DNA from 4 places in the Motilimonas sp. 1_MG-2023 genome. Region 2 is predicted to be linked to each of the others. Evidence: predicted binding sites of a transcription regulator. Region 2 holds the regulator's gene; each other region holds the start of a gene.
The links. Region 2 encodes LexA, which represses DNA repair genes until DNA is damaged. Its sites were predicted from a motif close to TACTGTATNNNNATACAGTA; they were not measured.

Region 1 (4,217 bases), on a different contig from region 2:
CTTTCTCTGGTATTCAGTTGTAATCTTGGGGCCGTTTTTCGGTCCCTGAAGCAAGGAAATTGTCGATGGAAATCATTCTCGGCGTTGTCATGTTCACAGTGATTGTTTTAGCCTTGGTATTTATTATCTTGTCTGCTAAATCAAAGCTAGTGGCCTCTGGCGACATTAAAATCTCAGTAAACGGTGATCCTGAAAAGGCGATCACTTGTGGCGCTGGCGGTAAGCTACTTGGCGCCCTCGCGAACTCTGGTATTTTTGTATCATCAGCCTGTGGTGGCGGTGGTTCATGTGGCCAGTGTCGTGTAAAAATCAAATCAGGTGGCGGTGACATTCTGCCGACTGAACTAGACCATATCTCTAAGGGTGAAGCCCGCGAAGGTGAACGTTTAGCTTGTCAGGTAAACGTTAAGCAAGATATGGATATTGAATTACCAGAAGAAATTTTTGGTGTTAAGCGTTGGGAATGTGAAGTTATCTCTAATGATAACAAAGCAACCTTTATTAAAGAGCTTAAACTACAAATTCCTGATGGCGAATCAGTTCCGTTCCGTGCGGGTGGTTATATCCAAATTGAAGCACCTGCTCACAATGTTAAATACGCTGACTTCGATATCGAAGAGCAGTATCGTGGTGACTGGGAACACTTTGGTTTCTTCAACCTTGAATCTAAGGTAGATGAAGAAACGATTCGTGCTTATTCAATGGCTAACTACCCAGAAGAATACGGTATTATTATGCTAAACGTGCGTATTGCTACGCCGCCGCCTAATAATATGAGCTTGCCATGCGGTAAGATGTCTTCGTACATCTTCAGTTTGAAAGCGGGTGACAAGGTAACTATTTCTGGTCCATTTGGTGAGTTCTTTGCTAAAGACACCAAAGCTGAAATGGTATTTGTTGGTGGTGGTGCTGGTATGGCACCAATGCGCTCTCATATCTTTGACCAGTTCCGTCGCTTGCATACTGACCGTAAAGTTAGCTTCTGGTACGGTGCGCGCTCGAAGCGTGAAATGTTCTACGTAGAAGATTTCGACTCGATTGCGGCTGAAAACGACAACTTTGAATGGCATGTGGCGTTAAGTGATCCACAGCCTGAAGATAATTGGGATGGCTACACTGGCTTTATCCATAATGTATTATTTGAAAACTACTTGCGCGATCATGAAGCGCCAGAAGATTGTGAATACTACATGTGTGGTCCACCAGTAATGAATGCTGCAGTTATCAACATGCTGAAAGAGTTAGGTGTTGAAGACGAGAACATCTTACTGGATGACTTTGGTGGTTAATCACTGATGCCTTTATCCATAACTAAATGGCTAGCCTTGATCGGGCTAGCCTTTTTTATTACTGCTTGCAGTAAAGATCAGGTTCAGTCAGCACCTATGGTGGTGATTGAGGGTGCGACCATGGGCACGTATTACCGTGTAAAGGTAGTGACGGATAAGATAACGGATCAAGCGGCCTTTCAGGCTGAAATCGATAAACGTTTAGAATTGGTCAATGATCAAATGTCGACTTATCGCCCCAATTCAGAGCTGTCTTTATTTAACCAGGCTGAGCAATCTCATCAAGTTTCTGCTGATACAATTGCAGTTGTACAAAAAGGAATTGAGTTGGCTCAGTTAACTCAAGGTGCGTTAGATATTACGGTCGGTCCTTTAGTTAATCTTTGGGGTTTTGGCCCAGACGCGAGGCCAACTCACTCTCCTTCGGCGGAGCAAATTGCTGAGCGAAAAGCCATTACAGGTATTGAGCACTTGAGTGTGTCTGGTTTAACCTTAAAAAAGGCTATTCCAGAGCTATATGTAGATTTATCCTCGATTGCTAAAGGCTTTGGTGTTGATCAAATTGCTGAATATATAGAGAGCCTTGGCGAGCAGCATTACCTGGTTGATATTGGTGGTGAGCTGCGCATGAAAGGCAGTAATGACAAACATCTGCCTTGGCGGATCGCAGTTGAAAAGCCTGTTACCAATGAGCGAGCGATCCAAGAGATTGTATTGCCTGGTGATAACGCTGTTGCGACTTCCGGTGATTACCGAAATTACTTCGAAGAAGACGGCGAGCGTTTTTCCCATATGATTAATCCTATCACTGGCATGCCAATCAAACATAAGCTGGTTTCAGTGACTGTGATTGATAAATCATCAATGGTTTCCGATGGCTTGGCCACGGCAATTATGGTGATGGGGCCTAAACTAGGTTATGATTTTGCTGTCCAACAAAAGTTACCTGTTTTTATGATCACCAAAACAGAAACAGGGTTTAGTGAGCAATATACGCAGCAATTTGCACCTTATTTGCTGCAGGAGGCAAAATGACGTACTTTCTTGCAACTTTCGTAGTATTTGTATTAGTGATCGCCGCGATGTCGGTGGGTTACATTTTTCAAAAGAAAGCCGTAAGTGGTAGTTGCGGTGGCTTAGGCAGTATCGGTATCGACAAGGAATGTGACTGTCCCGATCCTTGTGATAACCGCAAGAATAAGATGGCAAAAGAAAAAGCCAGACGTGAAATGTTGGAAAAAAACCGTATTATTTAGCTCGTAGTTAATAGATAAAAAAGACCTGAGAGGGTCTTTTTTATTAGCCAAAACTTGAGAACTGATTATTTATACATATACTGTATGAATAATCAGTTTTTTTGGATTGGTATGATGCAAAGAAAAATTATTCATGTCGATATGGATTGTTTTTATGCCGCAGTAGAAATGCGTGATAATCCAGCGTTGAAAACTCTCCCTATCGCTATTGGTGGTGCTGCTTCACGACGCGGTGTGCTGTCTACGTGTAATTATGTTGCGCGTAAATACGGGGTGCGCAGTGCAATGCCAACTCATAAGGCACTGCAACTCTGTCCTGAGCTGGTGTTATTACCTGGGCGAATGGATGCATACAAAGCCGCCTCGATGCATATTCAGCAAATTTTTCATCGTTATACTGACATCATTGAACCGCTGTCACTCGACGAGGCTTATTTAGACGTCAGTGAATCGCTATTGTTTTCAGGCTCTGCCACTTACATTGCTCAAGATATTCGCCGCGCCATTGCAGAAGAAACGGGACTCACCGCATCGGCAGGTGTCGCGCCATGTAAATTTATCGCCAAAGTGGCATCCGACGAAAATAAACCTAATGGCTTATGTGTGATCACACCTGCCGAAGTAGATAGCTTTGTCGCCAGTATGCCATTAGAAAAAATCCCTGGTGTAGGTAAGGTCACTTTAGAAAAGTTACACCAACTTGGACTTCATACCTGTAAAGATGTGCAAGGCTATACCAAAGAATCCCTTTTAACCCAATTTGGAAAGTTTGGCCGTGTATTACTTGATCGCTGTCATGGCATCGATAATCGTGAAGTTGTGGTTGATCGCGCGAGAAAATCTGTCGGCGTAGAGCGGACGCTAAGTCATAATATAAAGCAATTGGGTGAGTGCGAAGCCGTGTTAAGTGACTTATATAAAGAATTACTACGCCGTGTTGCACGCGTGGGAGCTCATGATAAAATTCGTTCACTTGCGGTTAAAATGAAATTTGCCGATTTTCAATTACGCTCTGCCGAGCAACGAGTGCAATATTTACACCCAAGTTGTTATCAGCCTTTGTTGCATCAACTGCTGGAAAAAAGTCAGGGTCGTGGCATTAGGCTGTTGGGGTTATCAGCACAGTTGCAACAAGATGAGATGATAGATGCCGCGGCTAAGCAGCTAAAACTGATTTAGTGATTTATTCATCCCAGTCCATCTCTATCACTTCAATATCATATTGCTCTGCTGAATTTGCTTTTTTCGATGGCTCGCTTGGTGTTTTGGCTGATGTTTGAGAGGTTGATTTTTGCTTTACAGGGCTGTTGTTTGAGCTTTCACCAGCGATTGCGGCTTTAGTCTCTTGCCACGTTTTATCCGATGAGGACTTTAGTTTTTGCCAATAGCTACTGTTGGTATCAGTCGTTTCTGACCAAGCTTCGCTACTGTCAGTTTTGACCTCTTGCCATGTTTCACTGGTTTCTTTACTGGTCACTTCCCAAGCGTCAGCTGATGTTTCTTTTGTAGCATCCCAAACATCTCCACTCGTTTCTTTTGTTGCTTGCCAAGCATCAGAGCCAGCTTTTTTAGTACTTTCCCATGCTTCACTCCATGAGTTTGACTGAACGCTAGCGCTCATTGGTAAAGCCAATAGCGAATAAAGTAAAGGTAAGCCAAATCGAGTTAATTT
Region 2 (4,217 bases):
TTCCCCTTGCTTGTTGGTTGGATGTTGAACAAGTAGAGCGTATTTTAATGATTGCTTGTTTGCTGCTGGTGATCATTGTGGAATTGTTAAACTCAGCGGTTGAAGCTGTGGTTGACCGCGTTGGTTTAGAAAAGCACGAGCTAGCGGGACGTGCTAAAGACTTAGGCTCCGCAGCGGTGTTTGTGGCGTTAACGCTTACAGTATATGTATGGGCTGATATTTTACTGTTTTAATTATTGTATGTTGTTGATTTAACAATGGCTTTTCATTAATTCATTTTTAAAGCTCCAGGTCTGACCTATTGCCAGCCTGCTTTGACTACACTTGACGAGTACTTTATTGCTTCGGAGTCTCGTCATGCCACCTTCGCTTACCATTGTTATCCCCACTCATAATCGGCCCCAATTGTTACCTCAGGCTGTCGAAAGTGCTATTGGTAGCTACGCATCGCCAAGTGAAATTCTAGTTATTGATGATGCTTCAGAGCCCGCAGTAAATGAGGTGGCATTACAACAGCGCCTTGGCTCGCAGGTGAAAGTTCATCGCAATGAAACCAGTATTGGTATTTATCGCGTGCGTCAAAAAGGCTGTGAATTGGCATCAGGGCAGTACATTTACCAATTAGATGATGATGATCGTTTAGCTGCTGGTTCACTCGATATAGCAATGGCGGCCCTAAGAGCGCATAAACTGGATTTGTTGTATCTGAACGTAACAGGTTTTGGTGAGCGTGGTGACTACTTCAATCGTAATCAAGGGGTGGCACTTGAACGTTTTATGGCGCTAGCACAGCCAATGGAGCTGGCTCCTGAACTAGATTATTTAACAAATGCTTGCTCTGCATTGTTACAATTAGCCCCTTCCGCATTACAGCATCCGTTAGCTAAAAAACAACTGTGGTTAGAGGTCAACCATGTTCGAAACTTAGCGCACCAAGCAGCTTATGATGGTCGCGATACGATTGACTGTGCGCGCGAAGCTCGTTTGTTAGATGAGCTTAATGATTGTGAATTTGCTTTGTACGCTAGCTGTTTAGTAAAACTTGGGTTCCATCGGGCTCGGTCTTATCTCGCGCGGTGTGAAGGCCAGCGGTATTTTTCGAGTGGGCAGTCTAATCATCAACAACTTGAAGCCAATTTAATGCTTAAGAAGCGTTTTTATGGGATTTGTTGCAAGTTGTCGAGCCTCAAAGATGTCAGAAAACAAGCTAAGTCAGCATTAGCCCAAGTCTATTTTAATGCAGCTTGGGATGCTCTAAAGCAGCATGGAGACAAAAGTGCAGCATTTAACTATTTACTGTTAAGTGCTCAATTGGTACCACAGCTAAAGGTGTTTAAATTTGCCTTAACTATTTTTTGGTCGCCTAAACGCCGTAACAAAGCCAGGTTTTATGGTTAGTCGCTAAAAGAGCTCAGCACCGAATTACAAGGTAGGCTTGCCCGCTTTGATTTAACTGTATATACTCACAGTTAACTGTATATAAAAACAGGCTGTAATCATGAAACCATTAACACCGCGCCAAGCAGAAATTCTGGAATTAATTAAAGATAACATTGCCGATACTGGGCTGCCGCCAACGCGAGCGGAAATAGCCAAACAGTTAGGCTTTAAAAGTGCTAACTCAGCTGAAGAGCATTTGAAGGCCTTGGCCAAAAAAGGCGTGATTGAAATGATGCCTGGAACCTCTCGTGGTATTCGTTTGGTAGAAGCAGAGCCTGCTGCCAATGAAGATGAAGGGCTACCCCTTATTGGCCGAGTTGCTGCAGGTGAGCCCATATTGGCGCAAGAGCATGTTGAGTGTAATTACAAAGTGGATCCGAACTTATTTCACCCCAGTGCTGATTTCTTGTTACGCGTTAGTGGTATGAGTATGAAAGACATTGGGATTATGGACGGTGATTTACTTGCAGTGCATAAAACCAAAGATGTGCACAACGGCCAAGTGATCGTGGCTCGGGTTGAAGATGAAGTAACAGTAAAACGTTTTCAGCGTGATGGACGACAAGTGCTGCTACACCCCGAAAATGAAGAGTTCAATACCATTAAGGTTGATTTAGCCAGTGAGCATTTCGATGTTGAAGGTATCGCAGTTGGCGTTATTCGCAACGCAGATTGGATGTAACCTGTTGTTACCTAGTTAACCCGAATTCAAGCCGCCTTATTCAAGGCGGTCATTTTTTACTTCTTCGCCTGTTTGCTTTTTTCTGATTAGCCCCCTTTACAATAAATTTTTCTTGCCAACATTGGACGACTCTCATTTTACTGCTACGCGCTTAATTCTTACCACAAAAAATTAACATAAATTTTACAAATGGTTAAAAGCTGCTTTACTTGTCTTAGGTGAACGTAGCGGGGAGCTTAGCTTTACCTACTTGGGGAAGAGGCCAACTTTGTTGGCCTCGACCGTTGGCGGTGACAGAGGAGAGGTCATGTGAGCCAGCTAGATCGTTCAATGTTTAAAATTCTATTGTTCATCCGCTCAGTTTGTAAATGTTGTTGCTTGGTTTTAATAGTGAGCTTTTCAAACTCATTGTTAGCCAAATCAATGCCGTTTAACTTAACTGAAGGCGTGACCGATATCAGTCAGCAAGTTTACGACTTGCACATGACTATTTTTATTATCTGCTGTGTGATTGGCCTAGTGGTTTTTGCTGCAATGTTTTGGGCTATCTTTAATCACCGTAAAGATAAAGGCGCGCAAGCGGCGCAATTTCATGAGAATACCAAAGTCGAAATTATTTGGACCGCCATCCCTTTTGCGATCCTGATTGGTATGGCGATCCCTGCCACGAAAACCTTAATTGCGATGGAAGACCCCAGTGATGCGGATTTAACCATTCAAGTGACGGGCTCACAGTGGAAGTGGCACTATAAATATTTTGGCCACGATGTTGAATACTATAGTTTACTGGCCAGCCGCCAAGATCAAATTCATAACCAAAAACAAAAGCGCGAAAACTACCTACTTGAAGTGGACTATCCATTGGTTTTGCCTGTTGGCCAAAAGGTGCGCTTTTTGGTGACTTCAGAAGATGTGATTCATTCTTGGTGGGTGCCTGCCTTTGCCGTGAAAAAAGACGCTAATCCCGGCTTTATTAATGAAGCGTGGACTCGGATTAATGAGCCCGGCATTTATCGCGGTCAATGTGCTGAGTTGTGCGGAAAAGATCATGGGTTTATGCCTATTGTGGTGATCGCGAAACCCGTTGAAGAGTTTGAAGTTTGGTTAGCTGAGCAAGAACAAAAAGCTGTAGCAGCCAAAGCCGAAGAGCAAGCCATGTTGGCCATGAGTATGGACATGGATGAAATGATGCAACTAGGTGAGCAAGTTTATAACAAGCATTGCGCCGCATGCCATCAAGCGAGTGGTGAAGGTTTGGCTGGCGTATTTCCCTCCCTTAAAGGTAGTCAAATTGCTACCCAAGACATGTTAGGCCACATCAACATTGTGGTGCATGGTAAGCCAGGCACCGCGATGCAAGCGTTTGGTAAACAATTAACGTTAAAAGAATTAGCTGCCGTGATTGGCTACGAGCGAAATGCTTGGGGAAACAATACCGGCGACGTGATCCAACCCGCGCAAGTAAAAGCGGTGATGCAGCAGAAGGACCTATAACATGAGTACAGGATCCGCTTCTAACCCGCTCGTTTCAGATGCCGACGAGCATATTCATGAAGGGCACGACCATAAGCCTAAGGGTTTTTTAGCACGTTGGGTTTACACCACAAACCATAAAGACATTGGCAGCTTGTATCTGCTGTTTAGCTTTGCCATGTTTTTGACTGGCGGTGCGATGGCGATGGTGATCCGTGCTGAGCTATTTCAACCTGGATTGCAATTGCTTGAGCCAAATTTCTTTAATCAAATGACCACAGTGCACGGTTTAATTATGGTGTTTGGTGCGGTAATGCCAGCTTTCGTTGGTTTAGCCAACTGGATGATCCCGGTGATGATAGGCGCGCCAGACATGGCATTGCCACGAATGAATAACTGGAGTTTTTGGATTTTACCTTTTGCCTTTAGCTTAATGCTAATGACCTTATTTATGGAAGGTGGCGGTCCCAATTTTGGTTGGACTTTTTATGCCCCATTATCGACCAAATACAGCCCTGATAGCACCGCGTTATTCGTGTTTGCGGTTCATTTGATGGGGATTAGCTCAATTATGGGGGCCATTAATGTCATTGTTACCATAGTCAACTTACGTGCGCCGGGC
Region 3 (4,217 bases), on a different contig from region 2:
AAACATTGAACATCAATTTACTTTAGCGCTTCCCGCTAAATGTGAGATTTCTCTTACCGAGCATAGTGAGTATTGTTGGTTGCCCCTCAAAGAGGCGGCCGAGCGAGCAAGCTCAGCATCTAATCGCCAGGTTATTTTAGCGTTAACAAAATAAATCCGGAGGCTGTCATGGCAGGTCATAGTAAATGGGCCAACATCAAACATCGCAAAGCGGCGCAAGACGCTAAACGCGGTAAAATTTTCACCAAACTTATTCGCGAATTAACCGTTGCCTCACGCGAGGGAGGCTCGGATGCAGACGCTAACCCACGACTGCGTGCAGCGATTGATAAAGCATTATCTAATAATATGACCCGCGACACGGTTGAGCGAGCGGTAAAACGTGGTGCTGGTGAGCTAGATGGTCAAGAGTTAGAAACCATTATCTATGAAGGTTATGGCCCAGGTGGCACGGCGGTGATGGTGGAAACTATGACCGATAACCGTAACCGTACTGTTGCCAGTGTGCGCCATGCTTTTAGCAAAGCGGGCGGTAATTTAGGCACAGATGGCTCGGTTGCGTACTTGTTTGAGAAAAAAGGCGTGATTGCCTATGACGCAGAAGTAGATGAAGACACCTTGATGGAAGCGGCCCTTGAAGGCGGCGCAGAAGATGTGCTTGCCCATGATGATGGTAGCTTAGAGGTGTTTACTACGCCGGAAGAATTCGGGGTTGTAAAGGACGCTCTTGATCAAGCGGGTTTTACCGCTGAAAATGCTGAAGTGACCATGGTGCCTTCGACCAAAGCGGAATTAGACGCCGATACGGCGGCTAAGTTTTTGCGCTTGATTGATATCTTAGAAGACGATGATGATGTACAAGAGGTATATCACAACGGTGATATTTCTGATGAAGTGGCGGCGACCTTGTAGTCCGCATTTTATCAATATAAATGATAAAGCTAAGACTGTTGAGCTGGTTTTTATTGAGTCATAACAAGCTGAATATCTCGAAGACGTTCTAGATACATCCTTGATGAAGCTTCGAACTATTCAGCTTACTATTGCCAATTAAATCGTTTAATTATTGGTTAATCGTTGGTAAGGAGCTAAGGCTCCTTTTTTGTTGGTATAGCACAACATGATACAGGCACATAAATGGCAATAATTTTGGGCATTGATCCCGGCTCGCGCACCACAGGTTTTGGCTTGGTAAAGTTTATTCGTGGCAAGTTTGAATACGTTGCCAGTGGCTGTATTCGCACCCAAGGCGATGAGTTAGCACCGCGTTTACACACGATTTACAACGGTATCAGTGAAATAATCTTGCAATATCAACCCGATGAGTTTGCCATTGAGCAGGTGTTTATGGCGAAAAATGCTGACTCGGCGTTAAAGCTCGGCCAAGCGCGTGGCGTGGCAATTGTGGCGGCAACCAATCAACAGCTAACGGTGGCAGAATATTCGGCGCGGCAAATTAAGCAAGCTGTGGTGGGCACGGGCGGCGCGAAAAAAGAGCAAGTGCAGCATATGGTCCAACACATATTAAAATTAGACGGTGTACCACAAGCGGATGCGGCCGATGCGCTGGCGGTGGCTATGTGCCATGGGGCGACGCAATCTAGCCTTATTGCAATGGCGGGGCAAGTGCGAAAAACCGTACGTGGGCGGATGCGTTAAAACAAACTTTACATGATGGCGATAGGTTTAAATCAAACTGAGAATAAATATAACTGGATATTCATCCAGTTGTTTTCTATCCTAGCTTATTTTATTCAACCCAACAGGACTGAGCGCAGTGATCGGAAGACTTAGAGGCATTTTACTTGAGAAACAAGCCCCAGAAATTTTAATTGAGGTGTCAGGTGTCGGTTATGAAGTGCAGCTGCCGATGAGTTCGTTTTATCATTTACCAGAGCCGGGCCATGAAGCGGTGGTTTATACCCATTTTGTGGTGCGTGAAGATGCACAGTTACTGTACGGTTTTACCGATAAACTTGAACGCGCCATGTTTCGTGAATTAATTAAAGTTAATGGTGTCGGGCCAAAATTGGCACTGGCGATTTTATCAGGGATGACGGCGAATCAGTTTGTGCAGTGCATTGAAGATAATAATGTCACCGGACTCGTTAAGCTACCGGGTGTAGGTAAGAAAACCGCCGAACGTTTATTAGTTGAAATGAAAGACAGGCTTAAAGGGTGGGTTGGTGCGGATCTGTTTAACCCTGCGCTGCCAAGAGATGAAGAAAGCGTTGCCGTGACCGCGGCCACTGATGAAAAAGGTGAAGCCATCGGCGCATTAATCTCACTCGGTTATAAACCTGCCGTGGCAGAAAAAATGGTTAAGCAAGTTTATAGCGAAGGGGCGAGCTGTGAGAGCTTGATCCGCGACGCTCTGAGGACAATGGCGTAACATAACAAGCGTCCAGTTTGTTAACTCAAGTCGTCATGACAAAAGGTAATGGCAAAATAAATGATAGAAGCGGATAGACTGATCAGCAGCAGTGCGAGTTTACAAGAAGAGGTGGTTGACCGTGCCATCCGACCTAAGTTACTGCAAGATTATACCGGTCAAGAGCAAGTTAAAAGCCAAATGGAAATCTTCATTGAGGCGGCGCGTCGTCGCAGTGAAGCCCTTGATCACCTGCTGATTTTTGGTCCGCCGGGGTTAGGTAAAACTACTTTAGCGAATATTGTTGCCAATGAGCTTGAGGTAAACATTAAAACCACCTCTGGCCCGGTGCTGGAAAAAGCCGGGGATTTAGCGGCACTGCTAACTAACCTTGAACCCAATGATGTGCTGTTTATTGATGAAATCCACCGTTTGAGTCCGGTGGTGGAAGAGATCCTCTATCCCGCGATGGAAGATTATCAGCTTGATATTATGATAGGTGAGGGCCCTGCGGCGCGCTCAATTAAGCTCGACTTACCACCTTTTACTCTTATTGGCGCAACGACAAGAGCGGGTTCGTTAACCTCTCCTCTACGGGACCGTTTTGGCATAGTGCAGCGCCTAGAATTTTATGATGTGCCGTCCTTAACAAAGATTGTTAAACGCAGCGCCCATTATTTAGCGTTGGATATGGATGGTGATGCCTGTATTGAAGTGGCAAGGCGCTCACGTGGTACGCCACGAATTGCTAACCGATTGCTGCGTCGCGTACGCGATTACGCAGAGGTAAAACACGAAGGGAAAGTAAATCAATTTGCGGCTAAGGCTGCGTTAGATATGCTGGAAGTGGATAACCAAGGTTTTGATTTAATGGATCGCAAATTATTGGATGCCATTATCGATAAGTTTATGGGGGGGCCTGTTGGTTTAGACAACCTTGCAGCTGCCATTGGTGAAGAGCGTGAGACCATTGAAGATGTGCTGGAGCCTTATTTGATTCAGCAAGGTTTTTTACAACGCACTCCACGTGGACGAATTGCCACAGACCGTGCCTATTTGCATTTAGGTTACCAGAAAGATTAAACTTTTTACTTAGCTGTAATCTAAAGAGGCTAATCTTAAAATTCATTTGTTGCAGAAAAGACGAATGTTTTATTTTTTTCGATTTTAAAGGGTATTCGCTTAAGATACTGATTGTAGTTGGAAGATGAATCTTTTTTTATTTGCGGTCAGGTGAAATTAATTTTAGGCTGTATCACGTATCCTAGTGAGAAAAGCTCAGCTATAGTAGCGCCGAAATTAGCCAAGCCGAGGTGTGGTTTGGCAAGATAGAACTAATCATAAATTAATTTGAATTTAATCGCTGGTTGATGGCGATTTTTCAGCAGGAGTAATAGTCAGTGCACGCAGATATGTCGTTTATCGGGTTGATTTCTCAAGCCAGCTTTTTAGTTAAAGCGGTCATGCTTATTTTACTTGGTATGTCACTGGCGTCTTGGACGATCATTTTTCAGCGTAATAAAGCACTTAAGCTAGCTAATAAAAGTGTTGACCGGTTTGAAGACAGATTTTGGTCAGGTATCGATCTCTCTAAACTTTATCAAGAAAGTTCAGCACGACGTGAAAGTTTGCAAGGCAGCGAAAAATTGTTTCACGCTGGTTTTAAAGAATACATTCGTTTGCATAAATCGGTAGGTCGCACACCAGAAACCTTAATGGAAGGCACCTATCGCACGATGCGCGTGACCTTATCACGTGAAATTGATGATCTAGAATCATCATTACCTACGTTAGCAACCATAGGTTCAATCAGTCCATATATTGGTTTATTTGGTACGGTTTGGGG
Region 4 (4,217 bases), on a different contig from region 2:
TGGCTATGTTGCTCTACGTTCTTGTGATGCCAAGCAACGCCCTCCATTAATTGATTTAACGCTGCGATTGTCTCCGCTTGGTTTGCTACTCCCTCATAGAATGACAGCAGTAGTGTGATGCCCTGTGAAAATGAAGCGTGCAATACATTAATATCAACAGGTTTAACACTTCGGCCCGTAGGTATATCAATGAGTAGTTTGTGAGCTGCATGGCCGAGATAGCGGGTGACAAAATCAGCACCGCAAGTCTGCTCTAAAGGGCGAATCATTAAAGCTGGCAAGCGACCTGACTCCATCCATTTGTAAATGATCCATTTATTAGCAAGGCCCATCCCATCGGCCACGCGATCAACGCTGAAGTTTTTCTTTTTTCTAGCCACTTCTAAACACAGCTCAATAGCATGAGGAATAGAAACCGCTTGGTGTTTTTGTAGACTAGTTCTAGTCATTGGAAATCCCTCTGAAATTGTGATTAAGCACATTCCAAATACAGTTATTAATTGCGCTTTTCTGTTTCAATTAAATCACTATGATTAAACTGCTTGCTTCAATTCAGGGAGTTCAGATATGCCAGATGCCATGATTAGTTTTTCGCGTAGTGCTTTGCCTTTAGGTCCATTCCAAGTACCAACTAAACATGACATAGCATTTTGCTGCTTGATGTCATTACTGCCGCACCATGATGACAGCGATGACCCTTTGAGAATGAAAGCCGCTCGAACTTGGTTATATAGCTCACGACTTGGTTGCAATGTATTGACGTTCATTGTGATACACCTCATTATGTGTTTGATATATGAATTATTAAGATGATAAGCACCTAATAATGTGCAATATAAAAACCTTATAAGGTTCTGTCAATACCTTTTTATGCGCGAATGGCGCAATATTTTTCACACAAACACCCAAAGAGGTCTTATGAGCTTAGTAAGTGAGCGTTTAAGAGACGTTATTGATGACCAAAAATTATCCCTCAAGGAGGCATCAATACACACAAAAATTCCATACCGTTCATTGCAGAACTATGTTTCTGGAAAGCAGTTACCTGGTGCAGAGGCTCTAATTAGACTTCACGATACATTTGGGGTTGATCTCAACTGGCTTCTCACTGGTAAATCTCAGCGCACGATGTCGCAGGGTTCTGATTTAACTACTGAAGAGATCAATCCCCAGCTCGTTAGTGATATCACTATGCAGTTGAAAAAAAGTCATAAAATGTACCAACAACCAATCGTAAAAGTGGCAATTGATACTTTTTCAAAGGTTTACAATCATGTATGCCATATTTCAGATTCTAGTGAACGGTGGACGAGCATTGATAAGGCAATAGGGCTGCTAAAGCTTACTGCTAATAATTCTATGCAGGAAAACGCAACAGGAGACCTTAGAGAAAGTCTAGAAAGAGGTAAAAGTAAGATCATTGAACAACATGGTTTGCAGCACGAAAACCATGAACAATCAGAGCAGAACTCTGTAAATCAAAATTTCAATTCTTCAGTTGGGCAAGTATCTGGTAGAGATATTATCAACAAGAAATAAGGAATAATCTGTGGAACAGGTATTTAATCGTGAAGTAAATCAAGTAGCAGGACGGGACATTGTAAACTATTACAACGATGGCCATACTATTCAAGATATGACTGAGTCAACACTGAAACGCTTACTTGAACAAGAATCCCGACTAAAACGATTTACCTGGTTAAAGCTGACGTTTGATAAGTTCAGATTACTATCACTTGCGTCCTTAGCTATATCTGTCGTTTGCATTTTCACTGCTATTTCGGAGCCTATCGAACTCAACTCTTCATTGATCATAGCCGGAGTACTTTCACTTTGTTGCATGTCGCTATTTCATGTTTGCTATATGAAAACTGCCGTAAAAAGTTATCAGTGTCTTTACCTTGAAGCCATAAACAATGTGCTAAAGATTCGGCGGGAATTAGTAGCAAGAGCAACTAGACAAAAAATTGCCCAAAGGATCGCCAAAGAGAAAGCTAATTAATTGGTGAAAACTTGGGATTACCGTCCCAAGTTGGTTTTAGATAATTTTCGATTTTCCGACCAAATTCCACATTTATCGTGTCTTTTCCTAATATTTATCGTGTCTTAGATCAACAAATAACTGGCCAATAAGGCACACAGATGAATGCAGTTCCGATGATGACGAGCAATAAAACATAGCTATTTACCCTCTCACAAAAGTGCAAAGATCCGAACCATTCAATTAGATCACATTTTTTGTGTTTTTTTTGCACAGCTGACTTGACCAACAATTTATCTCGATATACTGTATACACATACAGCATGTATATTTAAACAAGAGGCGAACTATGCAGCTCATATCTCATTCATTATCTCAGCCAAATCTTAAGTCAATGACAATCGATTTTTCCAGTATGATCAATAAATTGGATGAGAAAAGAGCCTTTTCCGAGCAGCCTATCTATCAGCGTGCACGCCATGACTCTCTGCTCAATAAATTAATACACTATGGTCAGCAGCCGGGTTGGCTTGTCTTTATTGATCCCCCAGCTAAATTAAATTTACCGCTGTTGGCTAGCTTAGGTTTGGACTGCCAAAAAATATTATGCATCAAATCACATCAGCAACTTAGTAAGGTACGGTGCTTAGAGTTAGCATTGCAATCTACACACACGCGTTTAGTAGTTTGCAGTATTGACGGCTTAGAAAGTGCAAGCTTGTCAAAGTTAAAAGCGGCTGCTCGCATAGGCATGGGCTCGGCTATTTTTCTGGATGGAAACGATATTGCTCAAGCGCAGCAAACAACTAGATTACATTAGAGACCTAAGTAGTCTAATTCCCCCATACATTTCTATAGGCATAAAAAAACCTCCACTAGGGAGGTTTTTTATTAGGTATTATAAATAATTAACCAAGGATATTTGCCAGCTCTTGGCTAACGGCATCAACACTTTGTGTACCGTCTAATTTGTAATACTTGCTTAAACCCGCTGCTGCATCTTTAGTGTAAAAGTCTACCAGTGGCTTAGTTTGTTCGTGGTAAATAGCTAAGCGCTTACGTACTGTTTCTTCCACATCATCAGGACGGATCGCAAGGTCTTCACCTGTTACGTCATCTTTACCTTCCACTTTTGGTGGGTTATAAACAAGATGGTAAACACGACCTGAGCCAGGGTGAACACGACGGCCACTCATGCGTTTAACAATCTCTTCATCAGGCACGTCAAATTCAAGAGTGTAATCAACGTCAATGCCATTTTCTTTCATTGCATTGGCTTGTGGGATCGTACGTGGGAAACCATCAAGTAAGAAACCCGCTTTGCAATCTTCTTGTGCAACACGCTCTTTAACCAGGCCGATGATTAAGTCATCTGATACGAGTTGGCCAGCATCCATTACTTCTTTTGCTTTTAAGCCTAATTCGGTACCGGCCTTAATGGCTGCGCGTAACATGTCACCAGTAGAGATTTGTGGCACATTGTACTTTTCCATTATGAATTGAGCTTGTGTACCCTTGCCTGCCCCTGGCGCGCCTAAAAGAATAATGCGCATAAAAACTCCCCTAATATTATTTTGTGCTTATAGTTTAAAAATTTAGAAGCAGCAATTTACACTGCTGCTTAGAATTACTCAAGTCTATGGCCAAGTTAAGCCTGTTAAACCTTAGTCTAACGTTGTCGTACATGGCGGTAATGATCTTGCTTAACACTATACATATTTTGATCCGCTACATTGTATAGCATTGAAAATGCGGTATTTTCTGTCGATGCGTAACCGATACTGCAACTAAACTGATCAAAACCACCAAGCACATCAAAAGCAAAATCAACACGAGGTTGCTCTTCTAACAACCGTTTATACAGTAACTGGTTTTTCTCTAATTGTTCATTCGTCAGAATAATCGCGTATTCGTCTCCACCCAAACGGTAGCACTTGTCTGTTATCCCAGCTGCACAATATCGCAGTAATTCGGCCACTTTAATCAGTAACTGATCTCCGACTTGGTGACCTTTATTATCATTTACCTGTTTTAAGCCATTCACATCGATGATAAATAAGCCAACTTCAGCATCTAACTGGGTCGCATAAGCTTCTAAATCATCATCAAAAGCTTTGCGGTTGGAGAGACCCGTTAGGCTATCGGTATTCGCTAAATAATCGAGTTCTTGGGTTAATGCGCGGATCTCTAGAAAGCTACTAAGCTCTTTGCCAAACAGCAATAACCATTGTGAATA

Region 1: a site for LexA is predicted at 2,624-2,643, ahead of dinB (DNA polymerase IV). Genes of this name have one in related genera too.
Region 3: a site for LexA is predicted at 1,711-1,730, ahead of ruvA (Holliday junction branch migration protein RuvA). Genes of this name have one in related genera too.
Region 4: a site for LexA is predicted at 2,286-2,305, ahead of Q4519_RS08845 (SulA-like leucine-rich domain-containing protein). Genes of this name have one in related genera too.

Annotation. Positions count from the first base shown of each region.
Region 1 is NZ_JAUOPX010000021.1:42,833-47,049, forward strand. It holds gene nqrE (NADH:ubiquinone reductase (Na(+)-transporting) subunit E) at 1-23, shown strand, start outside; gene nqrF (NADH:ubiquinone reductase (Na(+)-transporting) subunit F) at 66-1,289, shown strand; gene Q4519_RS12330 (FAD:protein FMN transferase) at 1,296-2,324, shown strand; gene nqrM ((Na+)-NQR maturation NqrM) at 2,321-2,545, shown strand; gene dinB (DNA polymerase IV) at 2,660-3,724, shown strand; gene Q4519_RS12345 (hypothetical protein) at 3,729-4,217, opposite strand, start outside.
Region 2 is NZ_JAUOPX010000005.1:12,394-16,610, forward strand. It holds gene Q4519_RS03645 (diacylglycerol kinase) at 1-233, shown strand, start outside; gene Q4519_RS03650 (glycosyltransferase family A protein) at 358-1,398, shown strand; gene lexA (transcriptional repressor LexA) at 1,499-2,122, shown strand; gene coxB (cytochrome c oxidase subunit II) at 2,546-3,616, shown strand; gene ctaD (cytochrome c oxidase subunit I) at 3,618-4,217, shown strand, end outside.
Region 3 is NZ_JAUOPX010000045.1:5,085-9,301, reverse strand. It holds gene nudB (dihydroneopterin triphosphate diphosphatase) at 1-154, shown strand, start outside; gene Q4519_RS18085 (YebC/PmpR family DNA-binding transcriptional regulator) at 169-912, shown strand; gene ruvC (crossover junction endodeoxyribonuclease RuvC) at 1,138-1,659, shown strand; gene ruvA (Holliday junction branch migration protein RuvA) at 1,778-2,392, shown strand; gene ruvB (Holliday junction branch migration DNA helicase RuvB) at 2,453-3,454, shown strand; gene tolQ (protein TolQ) at 3,772-4,217, shown strand, end outside.
Region 4 is NZ_JAUOPX010000013.1:7,135-11,351, forward strand. It holds gene Q4519_RS08825 (hypothetical protein) at 1-449, opposite strand, end outside; gene Q4519_RS08830 (hypothetical protein) at 534-767, opposite strand; gene Q4519_RS08835 (helix-turn-helix transcriptional regulator) at 919-1,539, shown strand; gene Q4519_RS08840 (hypothetical protein) at 1,550-2,002, shown strand; gene Q4519_RS08845 (SulA-like leucine-rich domain-containing protein) at 2,331-2,801, shown strand; gene adk (adenylate kinase) at 2,890-3,534, opposite strand; gene Q4519_RS08855 (diguanylate cyclase) at 3,651-4,217, opposite strand, start outside.